Regions from separate parts of the Paenibacillus sp. Marseille-Q7038 genome, predicted to be linked through region 3. Evidence: predicted binding sites of a transcription regulator. Region 3 holds the regulator's gene; each other region holds the start of a gene.

Region 1 (2,208 bases), on a different contig from region 3:
CCAAGATAAATGTAAGGGATTGGATATTAGCAAACCGATGAGTTACAATAAGAATACTTTTAATATGTGGAGGCTTACCTAATATTATGAAACTTGCCGAAGCACTCATCCTACGTTCCGATCTACAAAAGAAAATTCAAGAACTTCGTTTTCGTTTGCGTAATGTGATTAAGATTCAGGAAGGTGAAGAGGCAGCCGAGAATCCGTCTGATCTTTTTCGTGAACTGAATGGGGTACTTGAGCAGTTTGAGTCCCTTGTTAAGAAAATTAACAAAACCAATTCACAGACAGAATACGAACAAGGAATGACGATTACCGATGCGCTTGCACGCCGGGAGAAGCTCCAATTGAAACGAAGTGTTCTCAGTGATGTCATGGATACGGCGTCTATTCGTTATGACCGGTCCAGCAGGACAGAGATTAAATTTATAACAACCGTTGATATCAGCGCACTGCAGAAACAAGTAGATGAACTTGCTAAAGAACATCGCACACTTGATACGCGTATTCAAGAACTCAACTGGACAATCGAACTTATAGAATCATCATAAAATACGATCAGAACAAATTGCAGCAGAGAAGTCCTAGTGTTGGTAGTCAGAATGAAAAAAAGCGAGCATAAGCCTCCCAGCGGGTCAAGTCTGGATCTCATAAAATGGTGAAGGGAACCGGGCGCCCTATAATTACAATTTAGCCCACGCACCATTTACAACCGTACGAGTTAATGTTATTACTTACTACCATATGCTGATTTTTTCAACTGGCGAGGGCTGGGTGTGGGGACTATAGGACTTCCCACTGCTATTCTGTAAGTTAAAAAAGGAAAGTCATTTCAAAAAAACGGGAATGGTAAAATTATACTTTTATAATAAGTAGATGTAGTTAGCTATGGTATTAACTAGTACTGTATATAGTAGAAAAGGGGAGAATAAGTGCCTTTTTCAAGCCTAAAAGCAAAAATTCATTGTATTGACAAAAATAGAGGTTTTGTTACAATGTTCACAAGGTATTCACAAGTATAATTAGATTTAACTCGTGTTTATGTGTAATAAGTGTAATATTAGGGTATAGGTTCGTAATTGGCCTGTTCGGATAAATTTGTGATTGCGATGGAATAAACAACTATTCATCTTTGCAAAAGATCCATGAAGTACATCACATGTGTAGGGTAAAGCTGCCTGTGCCGCTTGAAAGGCCGCGGCTTTTTCTAATGTGTGAAATTTGTTACATTACAATGTACACTCACGGATCGTTCATTTGATTATCAGGTAGGGTCAAGCAAGCGGGCTTTTTAACCCAAAGTAAAGGAGGACGTTCTCTTATGTCACAACCGACTCAACAAGAGGTACCAGTAAACGGTGCAGCTCCTGCACAAAATCAGGATGTACTTGATCAATTGATGAAGCCGGAGGTTCAAGAGTCTCTTACTGTTCTTGTGGAGAATCTACCTAAACTGGCTGAAATGGTAACTGCTATGACAAAAGCTTATGACTTCGCTCAAGGCTTGGCAACAGATAAAGTCTTCGTTAACGACATGAAAGTCGCTCTTGGAGAATTTACAACGCCTGTTGTAGAAAAAGCAAAAGGGGTAGCATCCGCGGCTATCGAAGCTGGAGACCGTGCTCATGCGGAACAGTCTTCTGTTGGTCTTTTCGGTATGCTCAAAATGTTGAAAGATCCTAACGTACAACAATCTCTTCGTTTTGCTCAAGCATTTCTTAATGTGCTCAACGAACGTCAAGGGCAAAAACAAGACTAAAAAGTTATTGATACGAAAGTAAGAACGGAGGATGGATATGTCGAAGCAAATTTTGATCCTGGGCGGCGGCTACGGCGGCTTGCTTAGCGCGCTATCAGCACGTCAATACTTGTCCGCTGAAGAAGCAACCATTACGGTTGTAAACCGCTTCCCAACTCACCAAATTATTACTGAATTACATCGTCTTGCTGCAGGTTCCATCGAAGAAAAAGCAGTTGCACTTCCACTGGAGAAACTTCTTCGTGGTAAAGACGTAAATCTTAAAATTGACACGGTATCTGAGATTAAACCAGATGAGAACAAAGTTGTTATGAAGAGCGGAACAATCTACAGCTATGACTTCCTTGTCGTTGCTCTAGGTAGTGAAACTGCATTCTTCGGTATCCCAGGACTTCAAGAGTACAGCTTTACTCTGAAATCCGTAAGTGATGCTAACAAAATCCGTGCAC
Region 2 (2,208 bases), on a different contig from region 3:
AAGTTACGATCGTACCTCGTGGTCGTGCAGGCGGATACGTAATTATGATGCCAAAAGAAGATCGTATGCTCGCTACGAAGCAAGAATTGCTTGATAAAGTAACAGGATTATTAGGTGGACGTGTATCTGAGGAGCTGTTTATCGGTGAAATTGGTACAGGTGCCTATAGTGACTTCCAACAAGCAACAAGTATCGTTCGAAGCATGGTAATGGAATATGGTATGAGTGAAAAACTCGGACCATTGCAGTTTGGTAATGCTCAAGGGCAAGTCTTCTTGGGTCGTGACTTCGGACATGAACCGAACTACAGTGATTCCATTGCATATGAGATTGATAAAGAAATGCACCGTATGGTTACAGAATGCTACGAGAAAGCAAAAGATTTGCTGACCAAGTATTCTAAAGAAGTTCACCTTATTGCGGAAACACTACTCGAAAGAGAGACACTTGATCTTGAAGATATCAAGCAGTTGATCGAAAACGGAGTGATTACCGAAAAAGAAGAAGGAACTACGGGAGAATCTTCTGAAAGCGGAGAGCCAATCATCGACAATGTCGGTGATGTTAGAGTTCGCATTCAAGGAAAAGATAACAACGGCGGAACACCAGCAGAAGAAATTCCAAACAATGTTCCTAATCAGCCGGATTCGGAATCTACCCCTCCAATTGATCCAGATAAGAATAAACCAACTTCATAAGGTTGCTATAACGAAAAACCGGAGAACAGCTTATGTTCTCCGGTTTTTTTGTTGTATTACGATGTTTAGCTTTAAATTGCGTCTATTTTGTGAATTGACAGGTCACGATGCGCCGTGTAAATTAGTTGTAAACAAAAGGAAGTTCTGTATTAGACTTTGTGAATCGATTAACAAGCGCCATCATACACTGCAAAGTGAACGTATGATTCGCTATTCCATAAAAGGAGAGGGTCAACAGTGGAGGTTCAGGCACTAGAACGTAAGGCCGAGATGAATCGTGAGTTGAAAGAGCGACTAAAGGTACTAAAGAAGGAACGGAATGCGATTATACTTGCTCATTATTATCAGCGAGATGAAATTCAGGAAGTAGCAGACTTTCGTGGAGACTCTTTTCTTTTAGCTCAGAAGGCAGCAGAAACCGATGCCGAAGTCATAGTTTTTTGCGGTGTTCATTTTATGGGGGAAAGTGCTAAAATTTTAGCTCCAAACAAAAAAGTAATCATTCCCGATGAACGTGCGGGCTGTCCCATGGCGGATATGGTCAACGTAGAAGGACTTCGCAAGTTAAAAGAGCAGCATCCGAATGCAAAGGTCGTTACATACATTAACTCTTCTGCTGAGATTAAAGCCGAGACAGATATATGCTGTACTTCTGCTAACGCGGTAAAAGTGATTCAATCACTTGATGCAGAAGAAATTATATGGGTTCCTGATAAAAATCTTGGACATTATGTTCAGCAGCATACCGATAAGAAAATGATCATATGGGAAGGGTACTGCAATACACATGACATGCTAACGATAAAAGATGTGGTGGAAATGCGTGCTAAATATCCTGATGCAGAATTCGTTGTTCATCCGGAATGCCGCCCAGAAGTGGTTGAGATGGGCGATTTTGTAGGCAGTACTACAGCGATTCTCGAATACTGTAAAAAGTCCGACCGCAAACAGTTTATCGTCGGTACAGAAGATGGTACAGGTTATCAACTGCGAGTAGACAGCCCCGACAAAACCTTTCACTTTGCGACCAAATTTCTTGTTTGCCCAAATATGAAAGTGAATAACCTCAAGAAACTAGTAAAAGCGCTGGAGACAATGAAGCCGGAAATTTATGTACCTCCTGCTGTTGCCGATCGTGCACGTTTATCCCTAGAGCGCATGTTACAAGTAAAATAGGATCAAGGGGAGGCTTTCAGATGAAAGTTGGCCCCCTTTTCTATATATGCATGATTACGTGAGCTACTTTATATGAGACAGGTGAGTATGCCCCATGATTCCTTCTTACTTAATTGATTTGGATATAGCGGCTTTACCTCAGATGGAGACAGATCTGCTTGTTATCGGTACAGGTATAGCAGGATTGTTTACAGCAATCGAGGCAAGTGAGGATCGGCAGATTCTTTTGATCACGAAAAGAACGTTGCTAGAGAGCAACACGAGATATGCCCAGGGTGGAATTGCAGCAGTTACCGCAGAGGATGATTCACCTGCCTATCATATGCAGGATACG
Region 3 (2,208 bases):
CACGAGGGATGGACGTGAGAAGAAGCCCAATTTCTCTAAATGAGCTACCGGACGGACCCCATAATCCTTCACATTCTGCTCTACTTCTGCCTTGGTTTCAGACATGTGCGTATGGAGCGGCAGGTCTAAGTCATGTGCAGCCTGAACAAATTTTTCAATAAACTCAGGACCACATGTGTACGGTGCGTGAGGAGATAGCATCGTCGTAATTCTGCCACTCGCCTGTCCGTTCCATTCCTTAGCAAAAGAAGTTGCTTCCGCAAGTTTAGAAGCTCGCAGTTCATCTGAACCGAATCCAATAACACCCCGCATCAGGCTTGCACGTATGCCCGACTCTTCAACTACCTTAGCTACTTGATTCATCTGATCATACATGTCAAGAAAAGCGGTTGTACCCCCTTTAATCATCTCAAGGATCGACAAGGACGCTCCCCAATACACATCGTCTGCTGTAAATTTCTCTTCCATTGGCCACATCTTCTCTTGAAGCCAAATTTGGAGTGCAAGATCATCCCCATAACCTCTCAGAAGTGACATCGCAGCATGACCATGTGTGTTGATCAGACCGGGAATAAAGAGTAGATTTTTCCCGTCAAAAGCTGTTGTTTCTTCTTCCCCCTCAGGGAGTTTCTCGCCTATGTAGGCAATCTTATCATTCTCAACAAGCATATAACCTTTAACGATTCGCCATTCTGGATCACTAACTGCAAATTGTCCATTTTTTATAAGCCATTTAGGACTTGTCATCTTCTATTTCTTCCTTTCCTTCTTCGCTCTCAAGATAATAAGCAAGGCTTAAGAGATCGGTTGTGAAATCAGCCGTGTGAATCCGAATATGTGGCGGAGCTTTGATGATGATGGGCGCAAAATTAAGAATAGCCTCTATACCTGCTTCAACCATACAATCCGCTACACGCTGAGCTTCAAAATCAGGTACTGTAATAATTCCGATCCGAATATTACGTTCCTTTACTGTATTCTGTAACTCTTCCATTGGCTGAACCGTAAGTGTATTAATCATAGTTCCAATTTTTTTATCATACGAGTCAAATACAGCAACAATCTTCATATTGTCTTTTACATAGCGGTTATAGTTAGACAACGCTTGACCGAGATTACCTGCCCCCACGAGAGCAACATTAATGACTTGATCAATTTTGAGAATTTGACGGATTTTATCAATAAGATAAGCGACATCATATCCGATTCCCTTCCGTCCAAAATCACCAAAATAAGCTAAATCCTTGCGGATTTGTGCTGGATTCAGATCCAATTTAAGTCCGAGTTCTTGAGATGATACCGTTGTAACTTCTCTTTTGTACAGCTCCTGTAAATAACGCAGATAAACGGGCAGCCGACGAACGACTGCCTCTGAAATTTTATCCGACTTCAATGTGAACTCCCCCTTACATCAAAAACACAATTTCTTATCTTCCGTCTGTTTCTTTATTCGTTTCATGTTCCATCAGCCATTCACTAATCCGTGGCACCATCTTATCGGTAACCATATGTTCCATTTTTGGACCTGGCAGAGAGTATAAAAAGTACTTTCCGTAATAAGATTCAATAACCCTTGTATCGTAAACAATAACGATGCCTCTGTCCTTTGATGTACGAACAAGCCGTCCAAAACCTTGTTTAAACCGGATCACGGCCTGCGGAACAGAAAGTTTCATAAAAGGATTTTTCTTTTCTTTTTCCAAAAGTTCACTTTTTGCTTCCACCACTGGATGGCTAGGCGGCTGGAAAGGTAGTCGCACGATCGCAAGGCACGTTAAAGCTTCTCCCGGAATATCTACGCCTTCCCAAAAGCTACTTGTCCCGAGCAATACAGAAGCCTTAGCCTCTTGGAACCGGCGTGTAAGTTTGGTTCGACTGCCTGTATCTACCCCTTGTCCAAGCACAGTAATGTCACTAGCTGCAAGTGCTTCTTTTAGAGGTTCATGGACTTGTCTCAGCATACGATAGGACGTAAACAACACCAACATTCTGCCTTTGGTTGCCTTCGCTGTCTCTGCTAGTGAAGTCACAAGCATACTTACAAAGTGATCATCCCCTACACTTCCTTTTACACTCGGAAAATCTCGAGGAATGACCAAAAGCGCCTGATCCCTATAATTAAATGGCGATGGAAGTAAGGACGTCATAAGTCTGCCTTTTTCCTGTGCTTCTAAAAGCCCTAGTTGATCGATCATAAACTGAAATGAC
Region 4 (2,208 bases), 770 kb from region 3:
CCTGGTCAATTACCTCTTCTTGAAAAGGAGTTGGCAAGTCTAGGATACAGAGTAAGTGATATTAATCGAATTATCCTGACACATCAGGACCTCGACCATATTGGCAATCTGCCTAGCCTTAAACAAGCTTCACCTGCTGCCGAGATTATCTCAGATCCACTTGAAAAGCCCTACATTCAAGGAGACTTGCTACTCCTTAAAATAACATCTGATTCCGTTACAAGTTCATTAGAATCTCTACCTGCTGAGATTTCGGATCAGATGAAGCTCGCCTTCAAACAAACACTTGAAAATCCGCCAAAGGCACCTGTAGATAGGACGGTTATTCATAAAGAAACTTTACCGTATGCCGGAGGAATCATTATTATAGAGACTCCGGGTCACACCCCGGGACATATTAGTCTCTATCATACAGCGAGCAAAACACTCATTGCGGGCGATGCTCTCGTTATAGAAAACAGTGAATTATTCGGACCAAGCCCTGCCCACACATTAGATATGAATAAGGCTATTTCCTCTCTCCAACAGCTAGACAACTACGATATAGAATGTGTCATATGTTTTCACGGTGGTATATATAAAGGAGAGGTAAATCAAAGAATTAATGACATAATTAAACAATTTTCACATTAATATTCATATGAAGAAAGGGCACGAATACATCGCGCCCTTTTATTGTTTACATTTTTTTCATCCAAATGTGAAATAATTCATAGGATTGCATATCCCGATCGCTTATTTTAATTTAGGTCGAGGTTAGATGCGTTCTCTTCTTACCTTAGTATTTTGACTAGAAATACATACACTGACTTTAACATGGACATAATCTTGTAAAGAATCTGGAATCATTATCGATTTACTATTTGTTTCGCAGAATACGGAGGGATCCATTTGGAAGCAGAAGGTTTACGACAAGTTGAGAAATATGCGTTAAGAAAGCAAAGAGTCTACCAAAAAGATTGGAAAATGTACATTCTACGAGCGATGCTTGCCAGTATGTTCATTGGATTCGGGGTTATTGTTGCTTTTAAGACAGGCAACTATTTTTACATAGCGGATTCACCGGCAGCTTATCCTATGGCCGCCCTTACATTTGGAGCAGCGATCATCCTGATTGCTTATGGCGGAGCGGATCTGTTTACTGGTAACACCTTTTACTTCACTTATGCAGCCCTTAAGAAAAAAATGGAATGGAAAACCGTATACAAACTATGGGGGCTCACCTATGTTGGCAACCTGCTTGGTGCACTGGTATTTGCGTTTCTCATTGATGTAACGAATCTCTACGCCTCACCTAGTGTTAACTCATTCCTGATTAATGTAGTGGAACATAAACTGGATGCTACCGTAGTTGAATTGTTTTTCCGGGCTATTCTATGTAACTGGCTCGTATGTCTCGCTTTTTTTGTACCGATGTTCATGAAGGAAAATGGCGCAAAATTGTTTGCAATGGTCCTCTTTGTCTTCTGCTTTTTTATATCGGGTTATGAACATAGTATTGCTAACATGTGTACCTTTGCGATTGCACTTGTGCTAGATCATTCGGAAACGATCACGATTGGTGCAATACTCCACAACTTAATTCCGGTTACGATTGGTAATATGGTCGGCGGCGTATTTATGATGGGGTATTTTTACTACTACATCAATAAACCGTTTGAGGACGATGAAGAAGAAGTGCAACACTAACATACGCTTAACGATAAACAGGGTGCGGGGAACGACTAATGTTCCTACACCCTGTTTATGCATTCACTTAATATAAGGAGCAGCCTGTACTTAGTCCCCTGATCCCTTAGTTACACTGCAGCCATTTCAATATGAATCGTTGTTTTTAAACCAAGTGCATTCATCACACTTTGAATCTTTTCTGTCGTTGCCCCTTCATATTCATTTCGTTCATCTCTTGATACTTGAGCTTCCGATACCCCAAGTCTTTTTGCAAGTTCAGCCTGAGATAAGTTCATATAGATCCGATGAGCAATTAAATTTTTGCCGACTTCCATAATCGTCTCAATCGGAAGAAAGATTCCTTGTTTAATCATCTCATAATGTTGAATATCTTGTTCAAGCTCCCCCTTAAAAGCAAGCAGCGGCTGAACAGCATGGGAAATTTGGTCTTTACTAAGTCCCATACTTTCTAATCGAAGTTTCTCATTCGCGATATAGGCTTTGTGGTCTTTCAGTTTTTCTTTTGCTCTGCGGTAA

The links. The regulator Rex, encoded in region 3, represses fermentation and respiration genes when NADH is low (regulators of the CRP and FNR family bind a similar motif). The targets are predictions, from matches to a motif close to TTGTGAAATATTTCACAA.
Region 1: a site for Rex is predicted at 1,213-1,230, ahead of ACWPWY_RS19910 (DUF1641 domain-containing protein). Genes of this name have one in related genera too.
Region 2: a site for Rex is predicted at 855-872, ahead of nadA (quinolinate synthase NadA). Genes of this name have one in related genera too.
Region 4: a site for Rex is predicted at 699-716, ahead of ACWPWY_RS15110 (formate/nitrite transporter family protein). Genes of this name have one in related genera too.

What each region holds. Positions count from the first base shown of each region.
Region 1 covers NZ_CBCOOM010000002.1:589,117-591,324, forward strand. Annotated here, with positions in the region: gene ACWPWY_RS19905 (DIP1984 family protein) at 87-551, shown strand; gene ACWPWY_RS19910 (DUF1641 domain-containing protein) at 1,322-1,759, shown strand; gene ACWPWY_RS19915 (NAD(P)/FAD-dependent oxidoreductase) at 1,797-2,208, shown strand, end outside.
Region 2 covers NZ_CBCOOM010000002.1:345,458-347,665, reverse strand. Annotated here, with positions in the region: gene ftsH (ATP-dependent zinc metalloprotease FtsH) at 1-698, shown strand, start outside; gene nadA (quinolinate synthase NadA) at 936-1,874, shown strand; gene nadB (L-aspartate oxidase) at 1,969-2,208, shown strand, end outside.
Region 3 covers NZ_CBCOOM010000001.1:2,401,127-2,403,334, forward strand. Annotated here, with positions in the region: gene ACWPWY_RS11315 (amidohydrolase) at 1-747, opposite strand, end outside; gene ACWPWY_RS11320 (redox-sensing transcriptional repressor Rex) at 734-1,393, opposite strand; gene dinG (ATP-dependent DNA helicase DinG) at 1,428-2,208, opposite strand, start outside.
Region 4 covers NZ_CBCOOM010000001.1:3,172,537-3,174,744, forward strand. Annotated here, with positions in the region: gene ACWPWY_RS15105 (MBL fold metallo-hydrolase) at 1-633, shown strand, start outside; gene ACWPWY_RS15110 (formate/nitrite transporter family protein) at 892-1,689, shown strand; gene ACWPWY_RS15115 (helix-turn-helix domain-containing protein) at 1,800-2,208, opposite strand, start outside.